Regions from separate parts of the Massilia sp. 01N410 genome, predicted to be linked through region 2. Evidence: predicted binding sites of a transcription regulator. Region 2 holds the regulator's gene; the other holds the start of a gene.
What was found. The regulator HrcA, encoded in region 2, represses chaperone genes, less so after heat shock. The targets are predictions, from matches to a motif close to TTAGCACTCNNNNNNNNNGAGTGCTAA.

Region 1: rpoH (RNA polymerase sigma factor RpoH) is a predicted target of HrcA. The motif match lies at 1,340-1,366, and genes of this name have one in related genera.

Annotation. Positions count from the first base shown of each region.
Region 1 is NZ_JBFTRV010000002.1:469,913-477,462, forward strand. It holds gene AC1DOP_RS04710 (cell division ATP-binding protein FtsE) at 1-147, shown strand, start outside; gene ftsX (permease-like cell division protein FtsX) at 144-1,064, shown strand; gene rpoH (RNA polymerase sigma factor RpoH) at 1,507-2,397, shown strand; gene AC1DOP_RS04725 (hypothetical protein) at 2,474-4,303, opposite strand; gene AC1DOP_RS04730 (hypothetical protein) at 4,300-6,162, opposite strand; gene AC1DOP_RS04735 (DUF4082 domain-containing protein) at 6,269-6,919, opposite strand; gene AC1DOP_RS04740 (dienelactone hydrolase family protein) at 7,013-7,550, opposite strand, start outside.
Region 2 is NZ_JBFTRV010000008.1:89,251-96,800, reverse strand. It holds gene AC1DOP_RS13140 (hypothetical protein) at 1-351, opposite strand, end outside; gene AC1DOP_RS13135 (HAD family hydrolase) at 547-1,260, shown strand; gene hrcA (heat-inducible transcriptional repressor HrcA) at 1,321-2,334, shown strand; gene AC1DOP_RS13125 (alpha/beta fold hydrolase) at 2,417-3,283, shown strand; gene fur (ferric iron uptake transcriptional regulator) at 3,352-3,783, opposite strand; gene AC1DOP_RS13115 (outer membrane protein assembly factor BamE) at 3,874-4,491, shown strand; gene dapB (4-hydroxy-tetrahydrodipicolinate reductase) at 4,497-5,309, shown strand; gene AC1DOP_RS13105 (barstar family protein) at 5,461-5,787, shown strand; gene leuS (leucine--tRNA ligase) at 5,863-7,550, shown strand, end outside.

The sequences.
Region 1 (7,550 bases), on a different contig from region 2:
GCGGCCGACCGCGTGATCGACGCCTTACGCGCCTTCAATGCCGTCGGCGTGACCTGCATGATCTCGACCCACGACGAACAGATCCTGGACGCCGCCGCGCGCGTGATCCGCCTCGAGCATGGCCAGCTGGTGGGAGGTGCGGCATGAACATCTGGTTCCGCCAACACCGCTTCGCCCTCGGCGCCGCTTTTGCCCAGGTGCGCAAGTCGCCGGGCAGCTTCCTGTTCAACGTGCTGGTGGTGTCGCTGGCGCTGACCCTGCCCTTCGCCGGCCTGACCCTGCTCGACAACGTGCGCCCGATGTCGGAACAGCTCTCGGTCGATCCCGAGATCAGCCTGTTCATGAAGACGGACGCCACCCGCGAACAGGCGCAGGCGCTGGCGCCGCAGCTGCAGCGCATCCTGGCCGGCAGCCACGCGAAGATCAGCTTCACGCCGCGCGAGCAGGCGCTGGACAACCTGAAGGCCAAGAGCGGCCTCGCCGACGTCATCGAGACCCTGGGCGACAATCCCCTGCCCGACAGCTACGTGATGAAGCTGCAAGGTTTTACCAGCAGCGCCGACGCTGCCCGCATCGACGGCATCGCCGATCAGCTGCAGGCGCTGCCGGGCGTGGACTCGGTGCAGGTCGACTCGGCCTGGGTGAAGCGCCTGGCCGCCCTGCTGGGCGTGCTGCGCCTGGTGCTGCTGCTGCTGGCGATCACCCTCGGCGTGGTCGTGATCGCGGTGGTGTTCAACACCATCCGCCTGCAGGTACTGACCCAGCGCGACGAGATCGCCGTCTCCAAGCTGCTGGGCGCGACCGACAACTTCATCCACCGCCCCTTCTACTACACGGGCGCCCTGCTCGGCCTGTGCGCCGGCACGGTGGCGCTGGGTGCGGTGGCGCTGGCCCTGCGTCCGCTGAACGCGTCCATCGCCGAGTTCGCCCGCCTGTACGCATCCGAATTCCAGCTCGTGCCCTTGTCGGCGCTGGGTTTGGCAGGCTTGCTTGCCATCAGCGCCGGACTCGGGCTGGTGGGCGCGATGCTGTCGGTGCAGCGGCATCTGGCGCGCCTGAATTAATTATTCTTTCGCTAACTCGGCCGCTGTTCGCCAGAAAAAACCGCGGCCGAGGCGGGGAATACGCCTACAAACGTAAGTGCGCCACTTCACAGACCCCATATCATGTGGGGGCCTAACCTGTCTTCTACCAAGTTCAAATCGTAAGAGCGTCACGTTTGACCTCCGTCAACCGTAGCGCTCTCACCTGCTCTACAGTTGAACCAAAGCCACAAAATCAATTCTTTAGAGCAATACTTTAGCAGGACTTAAGGACGTCGTCGGGGATATGGTGGCGGCTAGCACTCACCTCAAGAGAGTGCTAATATTACGTCAGTACTCAACGGAAGTGGCTCAAGAGCACACCGTTCGCATCCCGTAACAAACCGTAAAATTTGCGCCTTCGGGGCGATTTTGCGGTCAAATTGACGATGCAGCACAGATTATTCTACGAGGGAAAATGACTATGTCCGCACAATCCGCATTGGTTCCCGCTGGCACCCGTGCTCTGGGACTGGGTTTCACTGGCAATCTCGGCAACATCGACGCCTATATCTCGGCCGTCAACCGTCTGCCGATGCTGTCCCACGAGGAAGAGGTCTCGCTGGCAAAGAGCTTGCGGGACAAGAATGACCTGGACGCCGCGCAGAAGCTGGTGATGTCGCACCTGCGCCTGGTGGTCTCGATCGCACGCGGCTACCTCGGCTATGGTCTCCCGCACGCCGACCTGATCCAGGAAGGCAATATCGGCCTGATGAAGGCAGTGAAGCGCTTCGACCCGAACCAGGGCGTGCGCCTGGTGTCGTACGCCATGCACTGGATCAAGGCCGAGATGCACGAATACATCCTGAAGAACTGGCGCCTGGTGAAGGTCGCGACGACCAAGGCCCAGCGCAAGCTGTTCTTCAACCTGCGCAGCAACAAAGTGGGCCTGGATGCCATGTCGCCGCAACAGGTGGCCGACATGGCCCAGATGCTGGGCGTCAAGCGCGAAGAAGTGGTCGAGATGGAAACCCGCCTGTCGGGCCGCGACATCGCGCTGGAAGCGCCGACCGACGACGAAGACGACAAGTTCTCGCCGATCGCCTACCTGTCCTCGGACCAGCAGGAGCCGACCAAGGTGCTGGAAGCCAACGACACGGTGCGCCTGCAGTCGGAAGGCCTGGAAACCGCCCTGGGCAAGCTGGACCCGCGTTCGCGCCGCATCGTGGAAGCACGCTGGCTGGCCAACGACGACGGCTCGGGCGCGACCCTGCACACGCTGGCCGAAGAGTTCGGCGTGTCGGCCGAACGCATCCGCCAGATCGAAACGGCGGCGCTGAAGAAAATGAAAACGGCGCTGGCGGCTTACGTGTAATTTGCCGGCGCAGCAGTAAAAAGCGCCTTCGGATCAATGCCAGTCAGCTAAGCTCACTGGCATTTTTTTTACTGAATCAAAACGATGCGCCACCCGCAACTGCGCCGATTGCCTGGCGCACGCTATGGCGCCGTCCGGCAACCAATCGCAGTTCCGACTCCTGCAATTGCGTTTCGCGTGTCAGCGTGTCGATGTGCGCTTCCAGTTCATCGACATGCATCGTATCGAGGTCCAGGCCGACCTGCTGGACGGCATAGGCCAGCAGATTGCGCTCGTTCGGCCGGTAGCCATCCTTGCCGCTTTTGAGACCCATCACGACCACCCCATGCAGAGCGCCGCGGTGGCACATCGGTAAAACCAGCTCACCCAATTCGGAAACGCCTTCAAGGCAGTTGCAGTTGGGATCCCGTTCGAGGGCTGCACGCTGGATCGGGTCCAGTGCCAGCACCGGCTGGGCCCGTCGCAAGGTAGAGACTGCCAACCGCAGGCCGCCATCGCGCGCCAGATAGACCGCCGCCCCGGCGCCTCGGCTGAAACGGTCCAGGGCCGTCACCAGCGCGGCCAGCAGCGCGTCGATCGAAGTGAAATGAACCGCACGGCGCACGAATTCCTGCAGCGCCTTGTCGCGCTCATGGGCGGCCTGGAACAACATGTGTTCTACCCATAGCTCAACCTTGTCATGAATGTGGTGAAGCAGGAAGAGCACGGGCAGCATCACCAATATCTCCAGCACTCTGGGCATGAACCCGAGTGGCATCTCGGGTCCCCGAAATTTACCGATCTCGTGGTCGACCAGACCGAACAGGAAAAGCACCAGCACACTGGCGACGCTTACCACCGTTATCTGGCTTGACAGTGTATGCGGGTCGAATTCAAAGACGCGATGGCGCAGAACCGCATAGAACAAGATGCAGTACATGACCAGCAGACCGCCGAAGCTGGCCATGACGGTGAAATGTACATCGCGGTAACCGGCGTCCAGCATGGGCACCTGTGTCAGGGCCGAAGGCAAGGCTCCGCAAGCGAAGGCCAGCAGCAGCCACTTGTGGCGTATGCGCAGGTTGCCGCGTGATTGGCGCATGCCGTCGACCAGGCTGGCCACGCCGAGCGCCAAACCACCTGCGACGCAGGCCTGGACCAGTAGCGACAGTCCTGGCGCATCTTTCCCCAGTCCAAACCACAAGGCGTATGCGCTGCCGGCGATCGCCAGCATCCGGTACCAGGGAAAAATGCGCCGCAACAAGCGACGGAGTGGCGTTGGATCGTAGGGCTGATAGGCCAACGCGAAGCTGGCGACGAAGTACCAGATCAAGCCATAGCTCATCATGTTGATGAGCTTACCTGCAGCAAATAACGGTCCCGACAAGTAGTTGAATGTGTAGAAGGCGTTCAGACTCAGGACCAGGAAACACAGCGCAAGCTGGCGGTAGCTGCGTTCCACAGGCTTGAGCCAGCCGATCATCAGACAGAACAACAGGGCGGGGACGCTCAGCAAGAAGCGTCCCAAGAAGTCGAAATAGTCGGCAAATGGCACGCGTACCGCTTGCGCCCTGATCGTAACTGTGCGTACCTGGCCGGCGTCGTACATGCGCAGCGTTACCGGTTCGCCAATGCCGAACCTGCGCCAGCGATCGAGCGGACGTTCGAAGACGATCTCTCGTCCGGAGCACCTGTTTTTCCCCAACTGTTGCGGGTCTGGTTCAAGGACACACAGGCGGTGCTTGTCGTGACCCCATGGGCCGAGGTGGCCAGCGCCATCGAATTCGATACCGATATCGCCTTGATAGCCGCTGCGCAGCGGTCCGAATGCGCTGCCGATCTCACCGTACAGCAGAACCACGACGCTCGCCACCAACAGGGCGATCAGGCGCTTCCAGGCCGTCGTGGACAAGGAAGGAAGTATCATTGAGCTGCCTCCATGCCTGAGTGCTGCAAATGCGCGGATCGCCGGCCCAGCATCGTCAGCAAGGCAGCACGCTGGCGCACGTTCTCCACTTCCAGCGCGCGTGCCTTGCGTTCGAGTTCCGCGATATACAGCGTGCGCAAGTCCAACCCGATCTGGTTGACCGCCTTGGCAAGCGCATCGACTTCGTCCCGGCGGTACCCGGCACCGCCGGCTTTGCACCCCATGAGGACGAAACCCAGCAAAACGCCGCGCCGGCACATCGGCAAAGCCAGGTCGATGCCGACGTCCGCCAGCGTCTCATTGCCTACCGGCGCCTGGTCGCCGCACAGCGCGACCACCAGCTCATCGTTGGCGCCATAGCTGGCCGGAACACCCGCCAGCGTTGCACCGGCCAATTCGAAGTCGCAGTCGTGCCGTCGCAGGTAAACCGCCGAACCAGCCTGTTCGCTGAACCGATCGAGTTCGGCCAGCAACGAGGCCAGCAAGCTAGGCACTTCGGTGATTCGACTGGCACCGGCAACATAGGCATGCAGTTGCTTCTCGTTGGCTTCCCAGCGCCGCAGAAGCAGGTGGCCGAGGCCCTGCTTGAGCTTTTCGTGCGTCAGATGGAACACCAGGTAGACCACAATGGCAGGCACCGCTTCAATTATCTCTGTCCACCACTGTGGGTGACGGCCGGGTAGCAATTTGGCGTCAACGATATCATCTGCCAGCGACTGGAGCACCAGGAAGAGCGCCAGCAGCAGGAAACTGCTTATCCCCTTTACCGTCAGCCGGCTCATCACGTAACCGAAATCGAACACGCGATGTCGCAGTGTGGCGTAGAGCAACATCACGTACATCGCCAACTGGCCGGCAATGAAGGTCACGATCCGCACACTGGCGCCGAAGCCGATGGCTTGCAGTATTGGAACAGTGGTAAGCAAGGGTGGAACACTGCCGAAGCTCAGCGCAACAAGCAGCCACAGGTGGCGCTGGCGGATGTCACCAGTACTGTTGCGCCAGCCGTCGACGAGACTGAGCAGGGCCAGGGCAACGCCGCCGCAAAGCAGAGCCTGTGTATAGCCCGACAGGAAAGGCATGTCGTAGCCGCAGGCGAAAACAAAGGCGAAAACCGCTCCCGCCAAGGCAAATCCTTGGTACGCCGGCGCGAAGGCGCGCAGCCAGCGCCGCAACCGGGTCGAGGCGTAATCCTGGTAATGCATGACGAAGCCGATGTAGCAAAACAGGATCAGGTCAAAGACCGTCAGCTGCACCACTTTAGCCAAGGTCGCAAGGAGACCGGGCGGCGCCAGGGTGAAGGAATAGAACAAGGAGCTGCCCAGCATCAGGAACATCATGGCCAGGCAACGGTAGGCGTAGCCGACCGGCTTGCGCAGCGCTATCAGCAGCGCGAACGACAAAGCGAATATGCTGATCGTCAACCGTCCCCAGTAATCGACCAGCCCCATGGCCGTCAAAATCCCGGGTTTGGCCTCGATGGTGAGCGCATCGACTTTGCCCGCATCGGGCCGCGTATCGTGCACCTTGCTCAGCGCGACCGCTTCGTTCGCGTGGAATACGCGCCAGCGATCCAGGAGGTGTGCGAAACGGATATGGTCACCGCCGCGCAAGGGCGGTTTGGCGCCCGCTGCAGGAGAGTCGGCATGAGGCTCGTCGATCTTGATTGTATAGCTGCCGCCGCCGTCGGGCGCGGCGCCGTAGCGGCCGAGCATGTCGATACCGGTATAGCCGACTTCGCCGTTCAACAGGACCCGGGTGCCGTTATATGCCTCGACGCCCACCAGTGCGGCCATCCCCAGCGTCAGAATGGCAATCAAGACTTTCCACGACAGAGCGGGCAGCTGGACGAGCGGCATAAGCACCTCCACAGCGGTCTGAAAATGATGCGCCTGCCTGATTACGCTGGCAATCGACCTTATGTGGATGAGCGGTATATTTACAACGGCCGGGCGCCTTTGCTTTTTAAGCCCTGGCTTGGCGAACCCACCTGCGCATCGCGGCCAGCATTCCCGCACCCAGGCACAATAAACCCAGCGAGGCCGGCTCGGGCACCTGCGCCGGCGGCGGGTCGAACTGGTGGCTGGACACCGTCGCGTGGAGGAAATTCTGGCCGTAGGCTTCGTTGGGATTCGAGAAGCCCATACCGAGGCCGCTGCGGACATAGCCGGGGACCACGCCCACGCCATTCCCGACGATGCCGTTCAGGTAGTCGGTGGCATCGGTCTTCATGGTGCCGGCCACGCGATAAGTACCTTTGGTGAGCACCAGGTCGTCCAGTTCAGTCAGGTACCAGATCGCCGTTCCCTGCGCGCTCGGCACGCGGGTGCTGGCACTGTCGACGGTGACGCTGGCCAGCAGCGTGCCCTGCTCGTTCCACAATCCCACCGTGTGGCTGCCGGTGAGGCCGTCGCCTTCGGCATCCATCCAGCCCAGGCCGTCGATGGTGATGGCGTCCGTGACCGTGAACGCGGTGCCGGACGTGTAATTGGAAGCGCCGTGGCTGGTGGAGTAGGTGGAAGACTTGCTGGCGTCGATCAGCAGGCTTGCCTGGCTGGTGCCGGACAGCAGGGATGCGGCGCAGAACAGGCCGATACTCAGGGTGCGAAGTGTCATGAAACGTCCAATCAAAAGTGATATTTGAAAGACATCATTGAAACAAATCGCACCCCAAAAAGCTTCCCCCCGGCAAGGGGGATTTCTGCCGTTTCAGCCCAGCTTTTCCTTGAAGAAGGCGACCGTCCTGCCCCACGCCAGCTTGGCCGCCGCCTCGTCGTAGCGCGGCGTGGTGTCGTTGTTGAAGCCGTGCTCGGCGCCGGCGTAGACGAAGTGCTGGTAGTGCACCTTGTTGGCCTGCAGCGCAGCCTCGTAGGCGGGCCAGCCGGCCAGGATGCGCTCGTCCTTGCCGGCGTCGTGGATCATCAGCGGCGCGCGGATGCGGGCGACGTCGGCGGCTTGCGGCTGCGAGCCGTAGAAGGGCACGGCGGCCGCCAGGTCGGGGATCTGGGTGGCCAGGTAATTCGCAATGCCGCCGCCCCAGCAGAAGCCGACCACGCCGACCTTGCCCGTCCCCTGCGGCAGCGTGGCCAGCGCATGCGCGGCGGCGACGAAATCGGCGCGGGTCCTGGCCTGGTCCAGCTTGGGGAACAGGGCCCGGGCCTTGTCCTCGTCGCCGGGATAGCCGCCCAGCGGGGCCAGCGCGTCCGGGGCGTAGGCGATGAAGCCCTCGAGCGCCAGGCGGCGCGCG
Region 2 (7,550 bases):
ATGGGTCTTGATCGTGCAGAACACCGTCGGCACCGTGGTGTAGACCGTATAGTAGTTGGCGCGCGCCTTGTTGTTGCTGAAGGTGCAAGCGCTGACGTTCGACGGCAGGGACTTGTACGAGATGTTGAACTCGTCGTCGGTCGACAGGTATTTCTTGAACTGGACGGTGCTAGCGCCGGCCGGAACCGCGATCTCGTCGCCGTTGCTCTGGTTGACCAGTACCAGGCCTTCCTTGGTCACGCCGCCGGCGATGGTTACGGTCAGGGGCAGGTCACCGCTGCCGCCGCCGCAGGCGGACAGGCCAAGCGCGCATGCCAGCGCAGCGCCGGCATACAGGATCGAACTCTTCATAGAATCTCCGTTGGACGGGATGGCGCACGGCAGGACCGGCGGCACCGCTGAGTAGAATATTGCCCGACATTTTAGAGCATTTGCCAAGCCGCAGCCTCATTTGCCTTTGTATCACGGTGTAACGACATCTGCATGCCGTTGATTTTCAAGGCCGGCCTCGCTATCCTTGACCCGCCCTCCCTCCGACCCCCGAGCATGACGACGACCCCACGCGCCTGGCCCAAGGCCCTCCTTTTTGACCTGGACGACACGCTGTGGCCGATCGCCCCGGTGATCCTGCAAGCCGAAGAGATCCTGTTCGCCTGGCTGCGCGAGCACGCGCCGCGCGTGGCCCAGCGCTTCACCATCGACAGCCTGCGCCAGGCGCGCCTGGAACTGCTGGCGCAGAAGCCGGAGTTCCAGCTCGACCTGGGCAAGCTGCGCCGCGCCGGCCTGCTCGCCGCCTTCGAACAGGCCGGCGAGGACGCCGCCAAGGTGGAGCTGGCGATGGCCGAGTTCTTTGCCGCGCGCAATGCCGTGGTGCCTTACGACGACGTGGTGCCGGGATTGCTGCGCCTGAAGAACAAGGTGCTGCTCGGCGCGATCACGAACGGCAATGCCGACCTGCGGACCATCGGCCTGGCCCACCATTTCCGGGCGTCGGTATCGGCGCCCGCGTTCGGCGTGGCCAAGCCGGATCCGGCGATCTTCCTGGCCGGCTGCCGCGAACTGGGCGTGGCCCCGCTTGACGCCGTCTATGTGGGCGACGACGTGCTGCTCGACGTCCAGGGCGCCCAGCGCGCCGGCCTGCGCGGGGTCTGGATGAACCGCAACGGCAGCCGCAAGCATATCGAACACGGCGTCGAGCCGGACGCGATCGTGCGCGATGTCGACGAACTGCTGGACTGGCTCGAGCGCAACCATGCCTGAAGCGTGGTTGACGGCACGCATGACTGCACACGCGGCGAGCGAACAGGCATAATGTGAACCATGCAACTCGATAACCGTGCACAAACCCTGCTGAAAGCCCTGGTCGAGCGCTATATCGCCGACGGCCAGCCGGTCGGCTCGCGCGCGCTGTCGAAGATTTCCGGCCTCGACCTGTCGCCGGCCACGATCCGCAACATCATGGCCGACCTCGAGGAGATGGGCTATGTCGCCAGCCCCCACACCTCGGCCGGCCGGATCCCGACGCCGCGCGGCTACCGCATCTTCGTCGACACCCTGCTCACCGTGCGGCAGATCGACGAGAACGCCGTCGAAGCCGGCATGCGCCTGCCCGCGCACCAGCCGCAGAAGGTGATCGCCAACGCGGCCCAGATGCTGTCCTCGCTGTCGCAGTTCGCCGGCGTGGTGCAGAGCCCGCGGCGCGAATCGGCGTTCCAGCAGATCGAATTCCTGCGCCTGTCGGAAAAACGCATCCTGCTGGTGATCGTCGACCCGCGCGGCGACGTCCAGAACCGCCTGCTGCTGACCGACGTCGACTACAGCCCCTCCGAGCTGACGCAATCGGCCAACTACCTGAACCAGAATTTCGCCGGCCTGTCCTTCGACCAGGTGCGTGCGCGCCTGACCGGAGAATTGCGCAAGCTGAGCGACGACATGGCGCGCCTGATGCAGTCCGCGGTGGATGCGGGCAGCGAAGCCCTGCAGGAAACCGACGACATGATCATTTCGGGCGAGCGCAACCTGCTGTCGGTGGCCGACCTCTCGTCGAATATGAGCTCGCTGCGCCAGATGTTCGAGATGTTCGAGCAGAAGACCGGCCTGATGCAGCTGCTGGACGTCTCCAGCAAGGCCGGTGGCGTGCAGATCTTCATCGGCGGCGAATCCAAGCTGGTGCCGATGGACGAGATGAGCGTGGTCACCGCGCCCTACGAGGTGAATGGCAAGATCGTCGGCACCCTCGGCGTGATCGGCCCGACCCGCATGGCCTATGAGCGGGTGATCCCGATCGTCGATATCACGGCCAAGCTCCTCTCGAACGCGCTCAGCCACTCCTGAGGTTTCTTACAGTTTCGGCAGGAACCCCCGGCGGATATAGTCGGTTCATTGCGCCGCGCGCGCCATCCGCCAAGGAATTGCCGTGAACCGATTCAGACGTCCCCTTATTCTCGCCGCCATCGTGCTGGTGTGCGGCGCCGTCGCACGCACCGGCGCCTCCGCGCCGGAGGAGCGCATCGCCGTGGGCGCCTGGCAGGTGCAGGCGGCGGAGCAGGGCAGCGGACGCTATACCGTCATCTTCGAATCCGGCTTCGGCACCGGCCTGGATACCTGGCGCAAGGTGGCGCCGGAGCTGTCGAAGTCGGCGCACGTCATGAGCTATTCGCGCGCCGGCCATGGCAGCTCCGACCCGCGCCCCGAACCGCGCAGCATCCTCCAAAGCAGCCGGGAGCTCGACCAGCTGGTGGCCGCGGCGGGGCTGAAGCCGCCCTTCATCCTGGTCGGCCATTCCTACGGCGGCTTGCTGGCGCGCGCCTTCGCGCTGCGTCATCCCGGCCAGGTGGCCGGCCTGGTGCTGGTCGACCCGGCCGACGAACGCTTCAATCCGGGCCTGCGCAGGCTCGATGCAAGGCGCGCGGCGGACGACGACCGGCAGTTCGACGCCCTCGTGCCGGCCAGGTTCAGGGCGGAGTACGACGCGCTGAAGCCGGTCCTCGACCAGGGGGCGCTGCCGCCGCCGCTGGACGGCAAGCTGCCGGACGTGCCGGTGGTCGTCCTGACCTCGGTGCAGCAGTTCGACAAGCCGGAATTCTTCCTGCAGAGCGTGGAGGCGGTCGCCCTGAAGCGCGACCTGCACGCCGATTTCCTGCGCCAGTTCAGCGAAGGCTCCCAGGTGCTGACCCTGAAAAGCGGGCACAACATTCAGAAGGAAGAGCCGGAACTGGTGATCGCGGCGGTGAACAAGGTCATCGCCGCGGCCAGCCGGCGCGCGGCGCAGGACAAGCTGTAGGAGACGCGCAGCTTAGAACCTATCCAGTAGGCGCGTCAGGAGCGACTCCGGCCTACTGGGATAGGTTCTTAACGGTGCCGGTGCGGGCAATCCGTCTTCTGGCAGTTGCCGTAGATGGCGAGGGCGTGTTCGGCGATCTTGAAACCGCGCTCGAGGGCGATCTTCTGCTGGCGGCTTTCGATCTCTTCGTCGTAGAACTCCTCGACGTGGCCGCAGTCGAGGCAGACCAGGTGGTCGTGGTGCGAACCGGCGTTCAGCTCATAGATGGCTTTGCCGGTTTCAAAGTGATTGCGGTTCAGGAGACCGGCCTGTTCGAACTGGGTCAGCACGCGGTACACCGTCGCCAGGCCGACGTCCATGTTCTCGTTCAGCAGGGTCTTGTATACGTCTTCCGCCGTCAGGTGCCGTACCGTGCTGTTCTGGAAGATCTCCAGGATTTTGAGCCGCGGCAGTGTCGCTTTGAGGCCGCTGGCCTTCAGGTCGGTTGGGTTGTTGCTCATGTTTTGTTACTCTTAGATGGGCCGAGATAGGCGTAGTGCTTTATGATATAGCGTTTCTAGAATCTCGCTCAATCGTTTTTAAGGTTAGATATGCGCGTCATGAATGCCGTTTTCCATCGTTCCCACGCCCGGGCCGCGCTCGTGGCCGGCCTTGCCGTCACGGCGCTGACGGTCTCCGGCTGCGCATCCTGGCGTAACCAGACCAAGCCGGCAGCGCCGGTGAGCACCGCCCCGGCCGCGGTCGCCGCCGATGCCGACAAGTCCGCGGCAATCGCGAATTCGGGCGCGCAGACGACCACCGTCACCAAGCTGCAGAAATTCCTGTGGGTGTTCTCGCCGTATCGTCCGGACATCCAGCAGGGTAACTTCGTGTCCCAGGAAATGCTGACCCAGCTGAAGGTCGGGCAGACCCGCGACCAGGTCAAGTTCATCCTCGGCACCCCGTTGCTGACGGACGCCTTCCACGCCGACCGCTGGGACTATCCCTTCTACCTCGCGCGCGGCAACGGCGAGCTGACCACCAGCCGCGTCACTGTCTACTTCAAGGACAACCTGCTGGCCAAGATCGACGGCGGCAACCTGCCGAGCGAGCGTGAATACATCTCGCGCCTGATCGGCATCTCGAAGTACGAGACCAAGACCGAACAGGAATCGCTGGACGAACTGAAGCGCAAGCGCGAAGACGCGGCCAAGCGCGGCGGGGAGTAAGAGTCATGACGCAATTGAATATTGCCGTCGCCGGCGCCAGCGGCCGCATGGGCCGCATGCTGATCGAGACCATCGCGGCAGCCGACGACGCCACCCTGGCCGGTGCACTCGATCGCGCAGGCAGTCCCTTCATCGGTTCGGATGCGGGCGCCTTTTCGGGCCAGCTGACCGGCGTGACGATCCGATCAAGCCTGGAGCAAGGCCTGGCCGGCGCCCAGTACCTGATCGACTTCACTCGCCCGGAAGGCACGCTGGAGCACCTGGAATACTGCGCCGCCCACGGCATCAAGCTGATCATCGGCACCACCGGCTTCGATGAAGCCGGCAAGGCCGCGATCCGCGCCGCCGCCGAAAAGACCGCGATCGTGTTCGCGCCGAACATGAGCATCGGCGTGAACGTCACCCTGAAGCTGCTGGAAATGGCGGCGAAGAACTTCTCGCAGGGCTATGACATCGAGATCATCGAAGCCCACCACCGCCACAAGGTCGACGCCCCGTCCGGCACCGCGCTGAAGATGGGCGAGGTCATCGCCGACGCCCTCGGCCGCGACCTGCAACAGTGCGCCGTCTACGGCCGCGAAGGCGTGACCGGCGAACGCGACCCCTCGACCATCGGCTTCGCCACCGTGCGCGGCGGCGACATCGTCGGCGACCACACCGTGCTGTTCGCCGGCATCGGCGAGCGCATCGAGATCAGCCACAAATCGAGCAGCCGCGTCAGCTACGCCCAGGGCGCCCTGCGCGCCGCACGCTTCCTGGCCGACAAGCCGACCGGTCTGTACGACATGCAGGATGTGCTGGGCCTGAAAACCACCTGAGCCCGCGTTATCTGCACGCCCGCCGAACTGGACGGCTTTGTCAGCGATCTGCTGGCATACTGGCCGGGACGGCGGGCGTTTTTTATCCCGCGAACGTATAAATACCGTCATTCCCGCCTCCACGGGAACGACGATGAATCGGAGAATCCCTATGGCCACCGTCGAACTGAACGGCGCCGCAATCGTCGACACCGAAAGCTTCCACGCCGAGAGCCAGCGCGCCTTCGGCTTCCCGGACTCCTATCCGCACACCATGGATTCCTGGGTCGACTGCCTCAGCTACCTGCGCGACGAGGACGGCATGAGCAGCATCCGCCTCGGTCCGGACGAGACCCTGCACATCGTCGTGCTGCATTCCGACGCCATGCGCGAACGTGCCGAGGACGTGCTGGAGGAAATGGCCTTCTGCATCATCGGCATCAACGAGCGCTACGAGGACTACGGCGAAAAGCCGGCCCTGGAGCTCGAGCTGCGGTAGGGCGGGCTCTCCGAGCCCGCTAGGTGAATCAACCAGTATAATGTTCTGCTCACCTCCATTAGTCCGCAGAACATCATGCAAGATAAATATAGTCCAGCCGAAGTCGAACAGGCCGCCCAGGCCTACTGGAAGTCGATCGACGCCTATAAAGCGGTCGAAAATGACCCGCGTTTCCCAAAAGGCAAGTATTACGCCTGCTCGATGCTGCCTTACCCGTCCGGTAAGCTGCACATGGGTCACGTGCGCAACTATACGATCAACGACGTGATGTACCGCTACCTGCGGATGAACGGCTACAACGTGCTGATGCCGATGGGCTGGGACGCCTTCGGCATGCCGGCCGAGAACGCGGCAATGGCGAACAACGTGCCGCCGGCCGAATGGACTTATTCGAACATCGCCCACATGCGCGGCCAGATGGAGTCGATGGGCCTGGCCATCGACTGGTCGCGCGAAATGACCGCCTGCAAGCCGGACTACTACAAGTGGAACCAGTGGATGTTCCTGAAGATGCTCGAGAAGGGCATCATCTACCAGAAGACCGGCACCGTGAACTGGGACCCGGTCGACCAGACCGTGCTGGCCAACGAGCAGGTCGTCGACGGCCGCGGCTGGCGTTCGGGCGCGCTGGTCGAAAAGCGCGAGATCCCGATGTACTACGTGCGCATCACGGACTACGCCGAGGAGCTGCTGGACTACGTCGACAATAAACTGCCGGGCTGGCCGGAGCGCGTGCGCATCATGCAGGCCAACTGGATCGGCAAGTCGACCGGCGTGCGTTTCGCCTTCCCGCACGTGATCATGGACGAGCAGGGTGAGCTGATCAACGAAGGCAAGCTCTACGTCTTCACCACCCGCGCCGACACCATCATGGGCGTGACCTTCTGCGCGGTCGCCGCCGAGCACCCGCTGGCCACCCAGGCGGCCAGGGACAAGCCGGAGCTGCAGGCCTTCATCGCCGAGTGCAAGCAGGGTTCCGTGATCGAAGCCGACATGGCGACGATGGAAAAGAAGGGCATGCCAACCGGCCTGTCCGTCATGCACCCGATCACCGGCGAGCAGGTGCCGGTCTGGGTCGGCAACTATGTGCTGATGACCTACGGCGACGGCGCCGTGATGGGCGTGCCGGCGCACGACGAGCGCGACTTCGCGTTCGCCAAAAAATACGAGCTGCCGATCAAGCAGGTCGTCGCGGTGGAAGGCGAGACCTTCTCGCTGGACGGCTGGCAGGAGTGGTACGGCGATAAAGAGAAGGGCGTGCTGATCGACTCCGGCAAGTACGACGGCCTCGATTACACCGCCGCCGTGAACGCCGTGGCCGGCGACCTGGCCGAGAAGGACCTGGGCGACAAGAAGGTCACCTTCCGCCTGCGCGACTGGGGCATCTCGCGCCAGCGCTACTGGGGCACGCCGATCCCGATGATCCACTGCGAGAAGTGCGGCACGGTGCCGGTTCCGGAAAAGGACCTGCCGGTCGTGCTGCCGGAAGACTGCGTCCCGGACGGCACCGGCAACCCGCTCAAGAAGCACGAAGCCTTCCTGAAGGTCGACTGCCCGTGCTGCGGCGCGCCCGCCCGCCGCGAGACCGACACCATGGACACCTTCGTCGACTCGTGCTGGTACTACATGCGCTATACCTCGCCGGGTTCGAACGACCAGATGGTCGACCCGGCCCGCAACGATTACTGGATGCCGATGGACCAGTACATCGGCGGCATCGAGCACGCCGTGCTGCACCTGCTGTACGCGCGCTTCTGGACCAA